2 regions of the Peribacillus asahii genome follow, and region 1 is predicted to be linked to the other one. Evidence: riboswitches for the same ligand, from Rfam matches in the RefSeq annotation. Region 1 holds a riboswitch; the other holds the start of a gene.

Region 1 (7,492 bases):
TTGGAACCCCAAGAATAGCGGTAGCCACAATCGCAGGATACAGCATGATTGCCATCTGAATGGATGAAATTCGACCTTTCTCCATCATCTCTCTCCTTTCTATGGTAATATGGAAAAACAAAATCGCGCCCCTGAGTCATTTATTTTTCCATAAACCGTCCAAACGGCCTGAAAAGAGTTTGAACCCATGCAGTGGGCCCCCCCATATGCGGGAGATCGAACATGGACAACACTAAGCCGATGAGGAGTAAAGTAAAAAAAGCCACCTTATCCTTTTTCGGGTTTTGTTTCATTTTCGGCCATTCATACAAAATGACCAAAGCCACGATTACCACAACACTAAAAAAAGCTCCCCACCTCACTGCTCCTTCACCTCTTTCTCAGGCAATCCTCCCGGTTTATTTATATAGCCCTGTCTGCGAATATGGGCCTCAACGTTGACTTCCACTTCCACCTCCGGGAACACCTCGCCCCAGCGATTTTCATTTTTTTTCCATTCTTCAGGATATTTCCGATAGAATTCTTCACCAAATTTTACAATGTCCGCTTTCACCTTATGCTGCGCTTGCTGGATAGCTAGCTCGATACGCTTTTGGATATCTTCTTGATACGCTTTTTCTACAGTCCGTAGTGATTTTGGACTTGTAAAAGCCAAATTCGTTCCATTTTGGATAACAGCCCCCTCTGTATTAATTTTCACGAGCATTTTCCATTTATCATTTCGTATTTGTGGAATCAGCTTGATACGTGCCGACACTGGATTTAAAGATACTTCCCCTTTAACGCCTTCAGGTTTTACGGTAACTGTGTAGGCTTCCATTTCATTTCTTAACCACAAGACTCCTCTTGTTGCCTTTTCTGACATCGTTCCAACCATTTTATCTTTTTTAAACACCGCAGTTCCGACAATGTACGGAATTCCCTGTAATTTCTTTTCCCCTTTACCTGGTGGTAAAATTTTAATAAATGGAAGTGCGCCAGCCTGAGCTACACCTATTAACCCTTCCTGTACATCCTGCATGGTAACCTGCATCCCAATATGTAAATCAGATAGTTCCCGAATCACTTCCCCCGAATAGCGTTCTAGAGGAGGAAGTGATTCAAGGGCATCCTTCGGGTTCCCTTTGCTAACATACAAATAAGCTCTCTCTCTTGGCTGCGGATGGCGAAGTAAGAAATCCATCTGCTCTTGTATTCCTTGCTTTGCTAACTTTTCGCCGAATATAAATACTTTACATTGTCCCCAAAAAACTTTGCGCGGAATCTTGCTTTGTAGCTTGGAAAGCGCATCTGAAATATTGGATCCTATTTGGGATCTCACCAATGTCACAGATCCTCCGCCGCCAGCAATTCCTGTTTGACCGCCCCCGCTCCCTAATGATTTAGGGATAAACACTTGGAGGGATAATTCAATTTGATCGTCATCCTTTATATCGATAGCTGCTGCTGTGACAATAGCCAAATCATTGATTTCCACCCGATCCCAACAGCCGCTTAAAAGAAGAATAGACCCGAAAATACATAGTATACGGAGAATGTTTTTCACTGCGTGTCACCCCCCTTTTTCGAATTCGGCGCCTGATTTGGAGACTGGCGATATTGGTTAAACTCCCCTGTAAGACGTGGCCGTGTATCCATCTTCCACACAGGCGATCTCCACAGCACATCCTTTAGCTCACGTCCTTTTAGCGGTGCCAGTGGCTGTAAGTAAGGGACACCGACGGAGCGCAAGCCGCACAAATGAATGACTATGGCGATGATTCCCATCATAATGCCGAGCAGTCCTAAGGTACCGGCAAGCAGCATGATAGGAAAACGCAACATCCGGAGAGCAATTCCAGCAATATAACGAGGGATCATAAAAGAAGAGATTCCCGTAATCGCCACCACAATGACCATTGGCGCGGAAACCAATCCTGCTTGAACGGCAGCTTGACCAATTACTAGCGCTCCAACAATACTAACAGCAGAGCCAATCTGCTTTGGCAATCGAACCCCTGCCTCCCTCAGCGCTTCGAACATAATTTCCATAAGTAGCGCCTCTACTACAGCAGGAAATGGGACCGCTTCCCGGGACGCTGACACACTCAACAGCAGTGCTGTTGGTATCGCCTCCTGATGAAACGTCAAAATAGCGACATAAAAGGAAGGCAGCAAGAGTGAGATACTAAGAAAACTATAACGTAACCAACGGATAAGTGTGCTAACCATAAAGCGTTGATAATAATCCTCATGTGATTGAAGCAAAGAAAAGAAGGAAATTGGAGCAATTAAACTAAATGGTGTTCCTTCTACTAAAATGACGGCTCGTCCCTCTAATAAACTAGAACAAGCTGTATCGGGTCGTTCTGTTGATAGTATTTGAGGAAAAGGGGAGTACGGGTTGTCCTCAATCATTTCCTCGATGTACTCGCTTTCTAAAATACCGTCTATCTCAATTCGCTTCAATCGATTCGTTATTTCTTCAATCAGTGTTTGATCTACAAGTCCATCAATATAGGCAATGGCAACAGTCGTCTGTGTATAACTTCCGATTTTCATCGATTGTATTTTAAGAGCAGGACTTTTAATAATGCGGCGTAATTGAGATGTACTTACCTCTAAAGATTCATTGAATCCCTCTCGCGGCCCCCTGATTCCTACCTCTGCCACAGGTTCTTCAATCCCGCGCTTTTCCCATTTGGCTAATCCTAAAGAAAAACCAGCACTTTCCCCTTCATAGAGAAGGATAGGATTTCCAGATGAAATGGATTCGATACACTCGGCAACTGTATGCATTCTTTTTACTTTAGAAATAGGCAATTTATTTTCAAAAAGTTCATTTAAGGGCTGAGTTTCGCTTGCTGTTTCCTTAATGAGCGGCGATAGAACGAACTCCTCCATCCCTTCGACGTTCGTAATACCCTCTATATAAATAATGGTCGCTCTCGTTTTTCCAAAAAGTAAAAACGTACGGAAAACAACATCTGAACAACGATCATAAACTAAACGAAAAGTTTCGATATTTTTATCGAAATTATCAGAAAGGAAATCTTCTGGCTTAGAATTCTGCTGTTCCTGTTCGTTTTGTAAATTATTCTTTTTGGGCTTGGGTTTCCTTAAAAGTTTATTTATATTTCGAATCAAGTTGCTTCCCCCATTTTTTTGCAGGTGACTATAAGCTCTCTTTTTCTATAGTTCTTCATTAAGGGTAATTTATACAAAACCATTAAGAAATTTCCTGATTCTCCACTGTACTAGTGATTTTCTTCATAAAGAACGGACAGGCGATTAGGGTGAATGAGAAAAGGCTCAGTCATAAGACTGAGCCTCTTCACTATATTAATTAACGACAGTTTTCTTCTCTAAACGAACATATACCTGATTCAAGATGAACGCACCAATCATTTGAACAATTGTTTTGACAATAATTTGCCCTACAATAGCAGCAGGTACAGCTTCCCAAGGTAAAATGTTTGCACCAAATGGGCTTAAACCAATCACAACGAAAATTACCGAATCGAGAAACCCGCCAACAATTCCGCTATAGAATACGCGCCAGCTCATCGGTAACTTCAAACGCGAGTAAATTTCTGTATCCGCAGATTCCGCAACGATAAATGAAAGTGCGGAGGCTGCAACAATTAATAATGTATCCCCTAATGTAAACGATACAGCTGCTGATAAAATGAGCGCTGTCACAATGAATCCATATGTCTTCGCTCGACCATATTTATTTTGAACAAGATCCCGAAAGATAAATGTTGCTCCAATTAACAAGGTTCCCATCGGTACGATAAATACACCAAATTGGAGCGGTGCAAAAGCCGCCGTTACCACGTTCGCAGTCACAATCGATAGTAAATAGAATAATATTCTCATATCTTTATACTCCTCGTTTATTGCCCCAAATATACGTATGCAACTGCGGGAGCACCTTCACATTTGTAACAGTCTGATCTTGCACAACTTTATCAATTAACCAATCATATTTTTGTAGAAGTCTACTAATCAATCTAGAATCGTCCGTCGTCGTACTATCATCATTTCCAACCTGAAAAAAGAACGGAATGTCCGGGTAGCGATGATGCATCGCTTTTCCATACTCATAATCTTCATCATTAAAAATCACAACCTTAAGCGAAACATGGTGTTGATTGTTTTGCAACTTAGTGAAGATTTCATCAAGTATCCCGAAATCTGTTTTCATTCCCGAGCTAGGCGGCTTAGGAGAAATCGTCAGCTCATTGATTTCATAAAACCAATCCTGCCATCTGCTTCCCTGTGTTTCCACGCCCATTTTTATCCCCTGTTCTTTTAAGAGCGCAACTAAACTGCCTAGATTTTTCAGTAAAGCTGGATTGCCGCCCGAAATCGTAACAAAGGAAAAACCATCTCCACCGATTCTTTTCAGTTCATCCCAGATTTCTTCCGCGGTCATCTGAGTAATGTATTCTTTCCCACTTCCATCCCATGTAAAAGCTGAATCACACCAGGAACAAGAATAATCACAGCCAGCTGTACGTACAAACATCGTTTTTTGTCCAATCATAGAACCTTCCCCTTGTATGGTAGGTCCAAAAATCTCCATAACGGGAATTTTACTCATCTTCCATCCACTCCCGTCTTGCTTCCGCATAGCTCGTTGGCGTTTCAAATAGTCGAACAAATTCTACCCGAGCTCCTTTATATTGAGGCTCTTCACGCAGGGCATCCGCCATTTTTTCATATATCCAAACGACCATATTCTCTGCCGTTGTATTCATCAATGGCAGCGTTTCATTTAAATAGCGGTGATCTAAATAAATTTCAATTTTATCTTTCCATATCTGTTTAATATCACCGAAATCCATCATCAAACCGCGGGCATCAGTAAATCCGCTTAAGCCAAAGACAACTCGATACGTATGACCATGCAAGTTTTTACATTTTCCTTCATAACAATGAAGATGGTGAGCGGCATCAAATGTGAATTCTTTACTTACAAGAACGCGCTTCTTATGATAGTTTAATTGATTTCTTTGTATATCTTGATCTAGTTTCTGGAGCTTATCAACAATTCGAAATCCATACATGCCTTTAAGACTCCTTCCGTTTACTTAAATAGTCTACAAGGCCTTTTTGTCTAAGCTTACAAGCCGGGCATTCCCCACATCCATCCGCAATGATTCCGTTATAACACGTTAATGTTTTTTCACGAACAAATTCAAATGCGCCTAACTGATCGGCAAGCTCCCAAGTTTCTTCTTTATTCAACCACATTAACGGTGTATCAATGACAAACGAATTGTCCATTGATAAATTCAATGTCACATTTAACGATTTAATAAACACATCGCGACAATCTGGATAGCCGCTGAAATCTGTTTCACATACACCAGTGACAATATGTTTCGCACCGATTTGGCTCGCAATCACACCGGCAAACGAAAGAAATAGTAAATTACGTCCTGGCACGAACGTCGAAGGTAATTCACCATCTTCACCATCCTTTACCTCAATATCATCACGAGTCAACGCATTTGGAGCGAGTTGATTTAACAAAGACATATCTAAAATATGATGCTTGATACCAAGCTCATTTGCAATATTTTGTGCACACTCAATTTCCAGTCGATGACGCTGATTATAATCAAATGTGACCGCCTCAACTTCAGCAAATCTTTCTAATGCCCAGAACAAACATGTCGTACTATCCTGACCACCACTAAATACAACCACTGCTTTTTCCTTTTTCATTCCTAAAAAACTCCTTTATAACGAAAAAACAGCACCCTAAGACAGAGTACTGTTTCTTCTTAGTTTTTTAAAGAGGGTAGCTAGAACCTCTTCTGCACATTAGCAGATTATTTTAATTCCTCACTTATAGTATAGCGAAACTGCAAGTAATGCAAGCGTTTTTTACCCTTGCGATAGCACCCTTTTCGCCTCTTCTTGAAGAGCTTCTAATCGTTTCTTATCTTCCACTCGCTGCAGCGACTGCTCTTCTTTTACTCTCTTATACTCTACAATTCCTTTTTCGATTGTCGTCCACATCGTCTCAATCGTTTCCATTTTTATGCTGGAGCTGCCTGTTCGCTGAGCAATTTCAACACTTTGATTCATGATATCTGAAGTTACTTCCGTTAACATTTGATTCGCTCTTTCTTCAAAAGCATTTAATGAATCAGAATGTAATTTTTGACGCTTCGCATACACCGTATTAATAATCCCCATTTTAAAAATCGGAATCACCGTTACAAAGTTACTATTGATTTTCGCCATTAAATCATTATTCCCACGCTGCATTGTCTTAATTTGTGGCGCAGCAACAACAGCAACCATTCTTGCTTTCTCTAAATCATCAATCTTCCGTTCTAATAATTCTTGAACTGTTCGTAATCCTTCTAATTCAATGCGCGCTAATTGATCTCCTGTATTCACACGTTCCTCATACTGCGGAATCAGTGTATCTCTTACCTCTTCCAGCTTCATTTCAGCTGCTACGACATATTTCTCTAATTCAAAGTAGTATTGAATATCTTCTTCATACAGTCCTTCTAAATCATTGTTTGCACGCTTTAGTTCGTCTTCCATAATCGCAAATTGGGCATTAATTTTATCTAGTTCACCGCCTAACGTTTGATATTTTTTAAACACATCTTCAATTGTCTTTTTCGCACGCTTGAATAATTTATCAAGAAACCCAGGCTCTTTCATAATTTCATTTCGATCAAAGCGCTTCATTAATTTTTCTAATTGGTTAAGTAAGTCGCTCGATTTCTCAATATTTGTTACCGTCATCGAATGTAAGATTCGATCTGCAAAACGAGATAAACTATCAGCTGGTTCTTTTCCAAGCGTTAATAATTGATGCTGATCTTTAATATCGAGCGATTGAACTAACTGCAACACTTGTGGTTCTTGGCGTAATTGAGCACGTAATTGCTGCGCTGTATTTGGATTTAACTCTTGTTTTTGAAGTTGTAAATCAGCTGTCATGGTATCCCACTCCTATACTTAAAATATTTTTTTAATAATCTTCTTAATAATCGATTCTTCTTTTTCTTGAAACTCCTGTTGAAATTCCACTTCTTCTAACCAATGAACATCATAAAATGATGGATTAATAAACTGTTCAATATCGTTATGTCCGGCTGGATTATACCAAATTACATCACAGCCAAATTCATTTAAAAACAAAAGAAGGGCAGCATCTTCCCTAGAAGGCTCTCCATTCTTCTCCATATTATAAAGAACCAGACGGGGAATTTCTTGAGCATAATCAAACTGTTGCAGCAATTGGAGAACTACTTCCGGCATCATATTAGCCTGTTTAAATAGAAATAACTGAAGATCATAATCGGATTCTCCTGCTATTTTATTTAATTTAGGATGTTCGCAGTACGCTTTAATCGTATGAGCAATTGCGTTTTGAAGTCCATTCGGCAAATGTTTATAGCGCCACCAATTGCTGTTGACCATCTTTTCTGGAGAAAGCGTCCCTTGTTCTAAAGACTTTTGATAATGAAAA
Region 2 (7,492 bases), 1.2 Mb from region 1:
TGACTACGGATCAGAAGGTTATGGGTTCGACTCCTTTCGGGCGCGCCATATTATATGCGGGAAGTAGCTCAGCTTGGTAGAGCACTTGGTTTGGGACCAAGGGGTCGCAGGTTCGAATCCTGTCTTCCCGACCATGCTACTTATTAAATGATATGGGGCCTTAGCTCAGCTGGGAGAGCGCCTGCCTTGCACGCAGGAGGTCAGCGGTTCGATCCCGCTAGGCTCCACCATGATTATAACGGAGGTATACCCAAGTCCGGCTGAAGGGATCGGTCTTGAAAACCGACAGGGGGGTCAAACCCCGCGGGGGTTCGAATCCCTCTACCTCCTCCATTTTTTTCTTCATATGGTCCGGTAGTTCAGCTGGTTAGAATGCCTGCCTGTCACGCAGGAGGTCGCGGGTTCGAGTCCCGTCCGGACCGCCATTTGTTTCATTTTTTATTGTTGGGCTATAGCCAAGCGGTAAGGCAGCGGATTTTGATTCCGTCATGCGAAGGTTCGAATCCTTCTAGCCCAGTCAATGGCAGCATAGCCAAGTGGTAAGGCAGAGGTCTGCAAAACCTTTATCCCCGGTTCAAATCCGGGTGTTGCCTCCAATTTTATATGCGGGTGTAGTTTAGTGGTAAAACCTCAGCCTTCCAAGCTGATGATGAGGGTTCGATTCCCTTCACCCGCTCCAAAATGGGCCTATAGCTCAGCTGGTTAGAGCGCACGCCTGATAAGCGTGAGGTCGGTGGTTCGAGTCCACTTAGGCCCACCATTTATATTTTTTATTGTTCCGCAGTAGCTCAGTGGTAGAGCATTCGGCTGTTAACCGAACGGTCGTAGGTTCGAATCCTACCTGCGGAGCCATTTTTTTATGTGGGGAAGTACTCAAGAGGCTGAAGAGGCGCCCCTGCTAAGGGTGTAGGTCGGGTAACCGGCGCGAGGGTTCAAATCCCTCCTTCTCCGCCATACATAGAATCATGCGCCTTTAGCTCAGCAGGATAGAGCAACGGCCTTCTAAGCCGTCGGTCAGAGGTTCGAATCCTCTAAGGCGCGTAATGGACTAATCTTCGTGATTAGTCTTTTTTAATACCCATTTGTTTGGTTGTGAAAAACTTAGCCCATCCTTTTGATTTTGGGAAAATAACCATTCAGTGCATAGTTTTTTAGGACGAAGTTAATCCCTCTTTTATTTTCCTTTTTTGTGCATAGGAAAGGGAAATTATAAACCCCGGCTTTAAAGCAGGGCTAGCCGTCAATCGTCAAATAGCTCATCCATTAAATCTTCAATTTCCTGCTTCAACTTTGCTGTTTCCTTTGTATCGATAGTGATTTTATCGCCATCGAATACAAGAACATCGCCAACAGCGGCTTCTTTTGGCAATTTAGCCTTTTGAATATCCTCCATTGTATCGTTAAATTCAACGACTGCAAAATCTTCCTCAAATCGATCAATAATTCCTTTTTTCATCCAAAATCGGCAAGGATACCCCTACTTCAATCGTGTGAAGGGCGTTAGCCCAACGATAAGTTGGGGAGGAATTGCCGTCAGATACGGTATGGTACGGTGAAAATCGTAAGATTTTGTGCCATATCAAGTATCTGAAACTTCCGCCTTGCCTCCTCCTTCCTCTGTTTAAGTTATTTACTTTCACTAAAAATTGGTATAATTTAGTTAGTGAAAGGTGGTGTGAAAATAATGTCTACCATTACTGCAAAGATACAAATCTATGTTTCCGATAATCAAACTCAAAGTTTAAGGATAACGACTAGTGCTTATCGCAAAGCTTGTAATTGGTTATCGAAACACATATTTGAAACAAAAAACCTAAACCAAACAAGTCTTAATAACTTGTATTATTCTGATTTGCGAAATCAATTTGGACTAAAAAGTCAAATGGCTCAATCCGTGATGAAAACCGTAATCGCTCGTTACAAGTCGGCTAAATCGAATGGACATGAATGGTCTTTGATTGAATTTAAACTTCCTGAATATGACCTTGTATGGAATCGTGATTACTCACTAACTAAAAATCAATTTAGCGTAAATACATTGGATGGTCGTCTAAAGCTAAATTATGAGCGTAAGGCTATGAAGAAATACTTCAATGGTACTTGGAAATTTGGCACTGCTAAATTAGTGCATAAGTACAAGAAGTGGTTCTTGCATATCCCGATGACAAAAGAGTACCCAGTATTAGGCCTAGCAGATGTAAATAGTATTGTCGGTATTGACTTAGGAATTAACTTTCTTGCTACTACTTATGATAGTCAAGGTAAAACCACTTTCTATAATGGCAACATTGTTAAGCATAAGCGTGGTAAGTTTAAAGCTACTCGCAAACAACTCCAAATGCGACAAACACCATCTGCTCGTAAGAAACTAAAACAAATTGGTTCAAGAGAAAACGGTTATGTAACGGATGTAAACCATCAAATTACAAAGGCACTCGTTGATAAATACCCTAGAGGTACTATGTTTGTTTTAGAAGATTTGACAGGTGTTCGTACCGAGACTGAAAAAGTACGAGTGAAAAACCGCTATGTTTCGGTGTCTTGGGCTTTCTACCAGTTCCGTCAAATGCTTGAGTATAAAGCTGAATTGAATGGACATAAGGTGATTGCGGTAGACCCAAAATATACTTCTCAAACTTGCCCTAAATGTGGACACGTTGAGAAAGCGAATCGCAATAAAACACTACACACTTTTAAGTGTAAAAATTGCCAATACCAATCAAATGATGATCGTATTGGCGCTATGAATCTACACCGTAAAGGCATTGAACATATTGGTGTAGTTACCGCAAGAGTACAGCTCTTGCGGTAGGGGCGAAGTCAACCGTCCTTATGTTCCACCAGGCTAAGGTAGGAGAGATTGCTCGTTCGTACTACTGGGGAGGAACAAGCGTAGTTGCTCTCTATGAGGGTAGAAGCACTGTCAAACTCTGACAGACGCAAGCCCCCACTTCAAACAGACCGTAAGGTCGTTAAGTAGCGGGTTGTTGACTATTTCACCGTCTTTATAAATATTTTAGAACTGTTTTGAAATAGTTAGAGTAATGTGATTACGTGTTAATATATTGAGTAGGAATTTGAAAAAAGTACACATTTTAGTAAATTAAGAAAATGTGAAGATATTAAAAATTTACATATTTATTGAAGGGCAGGTATGAAAAAAAGCTGTCATCTTCGAACGGACGAAGTATTGACAGCCTTTTTCTATTTAGGAAATCCATTTTGAAAATTGAATGCGTTTATTCATGGCATATATAATAGGAGCTCCGATTAGCATGACGGTAAACTCTCCAACCGCTGTTGTGAACCAGCTAAGCCAGAACGGAAATCCTAGTGCAAGATGAAGTTCAAGCGCAATCATAAACATCGTGAATGTGAATACGAGAATATTAATGATCATCAACACTTTAATATTCTTAATATAACGTGAAGCAAAAATCACAATGAGTAGTGCTAGTAAGGACTGTCCAACGCCAAAAATTAAATCGTAAGCAGCCATTGGGGAAAATAAATTGGTAATAAACACCCCAGCTACAATTCCGTAAATATACTTTTTGTTGAATACAATCAAATGATTAAACAGTTCAGGAATCCGAAACTGAATTGCGGAAAAAGCAATTGGGTTAATCACAAGTGAGACAGCCACATACAGGGCTGCTAAAATTCCATTGACTATTAATGTTCTGCTATTCATTGTTGACTCTCTCCCTAGTTTTTTATCGTGGGATGGTTTCGAACCACGTTTTTGAGTGAACGCTCAATGATTAATAGTATAGGATGTAAGCTTATTTCGTCAATAGAATAAGGGACTAGTGTTTATTTCCATAGATAGAGCAATGATAAAGGAAATAATTCTGAGTCATTTCATTGTATATTAATAGAAAATTATGATTTCCATGATTGCTTTATTGACTTTTCTGAAATCTAAAGTATGATTTTAATCATAGTTTCTAAAAAAAAGGTGAGATTAATATGGTGAACATTCGGAAGGCTAAAGCAAGTGATGTAGAGGCTATTTATAGCTTGATTAATATGTATGCTCAACAAGGTCTTTTGCTCCCGCGTACCCGCGAGTCATTGTATGAAAATCTTCAGGCTATCTGCGTGGCAACTATTGATGATCAGGTTGTAGGGGCAGCGAGTCTTCATATATTAGGAAAAGATTTATCAGAGATTCGCTCGCTTGTCGTAGCTGAAGAGGCAAAGGGAAGAGGGATAGGCAAATTACTTGTTGAACAGATTGTAGAAGAAACAAGAAAAATTGAAATTAAAAAGCTCATTTCTCTTACTTATCAAGTTACATTTTTTGAAAAATGCGGATTTCAGGTGATTCAGAAAGATGAGATGCCTCAAAAAGTGTGGAAGGACTGTTTGAATTGCAGCAAGTTCCCAACTTGTGATGAAATTGCTATGGCTATATATCTGTAAAAGAGTTGCTATTTAGTATGCTTCTTTGATTGATAAAGGAATCAATTAACAACCACCTTCGAATATTTTTGAGAGGTGGTTCTTTCGTTGTTTAGGAAGTTATAAAATGCTTAAATTGTGGATAAGCGCTTTCAGCCTCTAGTTTCTCAAGGTTGCGGCCTGCCCAGCCGATGAAGTCCAAGAGCGACTTCATCTTCTAGCTTGTAAGCAGCTGTCGCAGAACAAGGCGCTTTCGCTTTTGTTCTGTGTTTAAGGAAGGAGCTGATTTTTATACTTTTTGAGTTTACGAATGACGGACGGTTGGCTGATGCCAAGAAAGGCAGCCATTTTATATGTTGATTTGCATTGTTGATACGCTTTGGAAATGGTCCATTTTTCTACTTTTTCTAAAATAGTTTTAAGATCATAACTTTCAATCATTGTTTGTTCAATAATAAGAGAGGGTTCTTTTTGTGAAGTCGAGCTTTGATCTATGATAGAAGAAGGAAGAGCACTTGGGAAAATCATTGTTTCATCAGTAGTTAAAATAAGTCGTTCAATAAGATTTTCTAATTCGCGTACATTCCCAGGCCATGTATACTGAATTAAAGCTTCATATGTCGAGGAATGTAATTTTTTATTTGTCTTATACTTCTTATTAATTAATTCGAGATAGTGATTAATTAATAAAGCAATATCCTCTTTTCGGTCACGTAAAGAAGGAATATAAAGTGGAATGACGCTTAATCGATAATATAAATCAAGCCGGAATGTCCCCTTTTGAACCATTTCTTCTAAATGTTGATTAGTAGCCGCTGCAAGGCGGAAATCAATATGGTACTCCTTCGTTCCTCCAATTCTTGTGAATTTTTTTTCCTGCAACACCTTTAATAATTTTACTTGAATGGCCAAAGGCAGCTCTCCAATTTCATCTAAAAACAAAGTCCCATTATGGGCTTGTTCAATTAATCCTTGTTTCCCTTGCTTTAGGGCACCAGTAAAAGATCCTGGTTCATAGCCAAACATTTCTGCTTCGAATAAACTTTCGGGTATGGTACTACAATTCACTTCAATAAAAGGTTCCTTTTTGCGATAGCTTTGGTTATGCAGTTTGCGAGCAAACATACTTTTTCCGACACCTGACTCTCCTAAAAACAACACAGTTGCATCTGACTCAGCAACCCGATGAAGCGTTTTTTCAATGTGCTCCATTTTTTTGCTGCGGTAAATAACCCCTGCTTTCCCACGCAGCTCCTTAACTTCTGTTTGATAGCTTTCTATTTTTCTCTTTAATTGCTCATATTGATGTTGAAGGTTATTAATCTCTGTTTGATCTTGGGCATAGCTAATCACTAAAATAATCTTTCCATCATCGTTAAAAATCGGGTAGGCAGTGGCCATCACTACTTTTCCTGTTATCGTATGCTGCATCACTTCAATTGATTTTTTTTCGTTAAGTACCATCGCGGTAATAGATGGAGAAAGAATTCCTTCTGCTTCAAGCTCATAAACAGATTTTCCGACATATTGATCGAGCTCGATTCCATAAACAGCCCAGTGTTGGGGGTTTGTATACAAAATATATCCTTTCTCATCGGTGACAGTAATATTGTTATTCGAAGTATGGATAATTGTATCTAAAATGGTGTTAACGGTAGCATAATTCATAATTTCCCCTCTCTTTCGTCTTTTTTTGTTAAGCCTTTATTAAGAAATTTACAATCCAATTTATGGTTATGATTCAAATATAAATTATAAAGGCGGTAACAATCAAGAAATGAATCATAAATTCCCATTTTTGATTCGAAAATGGATTGTTTTCATAGAATGAGAGACTGAATCGCCTTGTTTTTACATAATTTTTACATAAATTCCTTTTGGCATGAATCTTGCTTAAATATTTTATATATCCACATATTTTTTAGAGAGGGTGTTGTAAATGTTAAAAGACGTAAAGGTAGACAAAGAATTGATGGAGTTAGATAAAAAACATTTTATTCATCCAACATCATCGATTGCCCAGCAGCAAGCAAATGGACCGAGTTTTATTTTTACAGAGGGCAAAGGAATCTATTTAACTGATATTACTGGAAAACAAGTGATTGATGGGATGAGCTCACTTTGGAATGTGAATATTGGACATGGGCGAGAGGAGCTGGCACAAGTGGCTCAAGAGCAAATGTCAAAACTAGCATTTAGTTCATGTTTCGGAACAATTAGTAATGAGCCGGCCATTCGATTAGCTTCGAAACTTGCATCGATTGCTCCAGGAGATTTAAATGCTGTTTTCTTTACTTCTGGTGGATCTGAGTCTAATGATACTGCATTTAAATTAGCTCGCCATTATTGGATTTTAAAAGGGCAGCCGAATCGCCAAAAAATTATATCTCGTACACAGTCCTATCATGGGGTAGCTATGGGAGCGACAAGTGCAACAGGCTTAAAGCCGTTCCGTGATTTCACAAACTCGATTACACCAGACTTTTATCATGTAGATGGTACCTCTAGTGAAGCGTTACGTGAAGCCATTGAACAAGAAGGTCCTGAAACAATTGCAGCTTTTATTACAGAACCTGTGCAAGGTGCAGGCGGTGTAAATATCGCGCCAGAGGGATATCTACAAGAAGTAAGAAAAATCTGTGATGAATATGGTATCCTAATGATTGTAGATGAAGTTATTACAGGATTTGGAAGAACTGGAACGATGTTTGGCGTTAATCATTATGGAGTGGTACCGGATATGATGTGCTTTGCAAAAGGAGTTTCGAGCGGATATGCCCAGTTAGGAGGCGTTCTATTCTCCGAAAAGATGTTTGATGATTTGAAGGAACTGTCGAAAGGGACGCTTCTACATGGTTATACGTACAGTGGCCATCCGACGGCTTGTAGCGTTGCTTTAAAAAATATTGAAATTATTGAACGGGAAAATTTAGTGGAAAATGCAAAACTTATGGGTGAGGAATTACTGAAGGGCTTTAAATATTTACAAAGCAATCATCGAATTGTTGGCGAGGTTCGAGCGCTTGGATTAATTGGCGGCATTGAAATTGTCAAAGATAAATTGACTGGGGCAAGCTTTGAAACA

The links. A riboswitch is a leader RNA that binds a small molecule or an ion and turns the genes downstream of it on or off. The one in region 1 is predicted to bind preQ1.
Region 2: linked by a shared signal. The riboswitch ahead of BAOM_RS02705 (QueT transporter family protein) and the one ahead of queC (7-cyano-7-deazaguanine synthase QueC) in region 1 are both predicted to bind preQ1.

The regions. Positions count from the first base shown of each region.
Region 1 is NZ_CP026095.1:1,730,794-1,738,285, reverse strand. Features, by position in the region: gene BAOM_RS08445 (GerAB/ArcD/ProY family transporter) at 1-88, opposite strand, end outside; gene BAOM_RS08435 (Ger(x)C family spore germination protein) at 359-1,546, opposite strand; gene BAOM_RS08430 (spore germination protein) at 1,543-3,126, opposite strand; gene BAOM_RS08425 (VUT family protein) at 3,322-3,861, opposite strand; gene queE (7-carboxy-7-deazaguanine synthase QueE) at 3,866-4,588, opposite strand; gene queD (6-carboxytetrahydropterin synthase QueD) at 4,581-5,054, opposite strand; gene queC (7-cyano-7-deazaguanine synthase QueC) at 5,059-5,718, opposite strand; PreQ1 riboswitch class I at 5,772-5,814, opposite strand; gene BAOM_RS08405 (toxic anion resistance protein) at 5,881-6,960, opposite strand; gene BAOM_RS08400 (YceG family protein) at 6,979-7,492, opposite strand, start outside.
Region 2 is NZ_CP026095.1:517,790-525,281, forward strand. Features, by position in the region: tRNA gene BAOM_RS02635 (tRNA-Arg) at 1-48, shown strand, start outside; tRNA gene BAOM_RS02640 (tRNA-Pro) at 58-134, shown strand; tRNA gene BAOM_RS02645 (tRNA-Ala) at 155-230, shown strand; tRNA gene BAOM_RS02650 (tRNA-Ser) at 241-333, shown strand; tRNA gene BAOM_RS02655 (tRNA-Asp) at 349-425, shown strand; tRNA gene BAOM_RS02660 (tRNA-Gln) at 446-517, shown strand; tRNA gene BAOM_RS02665 (tRNA-Cys) at 523-596, shown strand; tRNA gene BAOM_RS02670 (tRNA-Gly) at 606-679, shown strand; tRNA gene BAOM_RS02675 (tRNA-Ile) at 684-760, shown strand; tRNA gene BAOM_RS02680 (tRNA-Asn) at 778-852, shown strand; tRNA gene BAOM_RS02685 (tRNA-Ser) at 864-954, shown strand; tRNA gene BAOM_RS02690 (tRNA-Arg) at 968-1,041, shown strand; gene BAOM_RS02695 (DUF3006 domain-containing protein) at 1,241-1,456, opposite strand; gene BAOM_RS02700 (RNA-guided endonuclease InsQ/TnpB family protein) at 1,685-2,812, shown strand; gene BAOM_RS02705 (QueT transporter family protein) at 3,209-3,694, opposite strand; PreQ1 riboswitch class I at 3,703-3,747, opposite strand; gene BAOM_RS02710 (N-acetyltransferase) at 3,973-4,428, shown strand; gene BAOM_RS02715 (sigma-54 interaction domain-containing protein) at 4,678-6,075, opposite strand; gene BAOM_RS02720 (aminotransferase family protein) at 6,347-7,492, shown strand, end outside.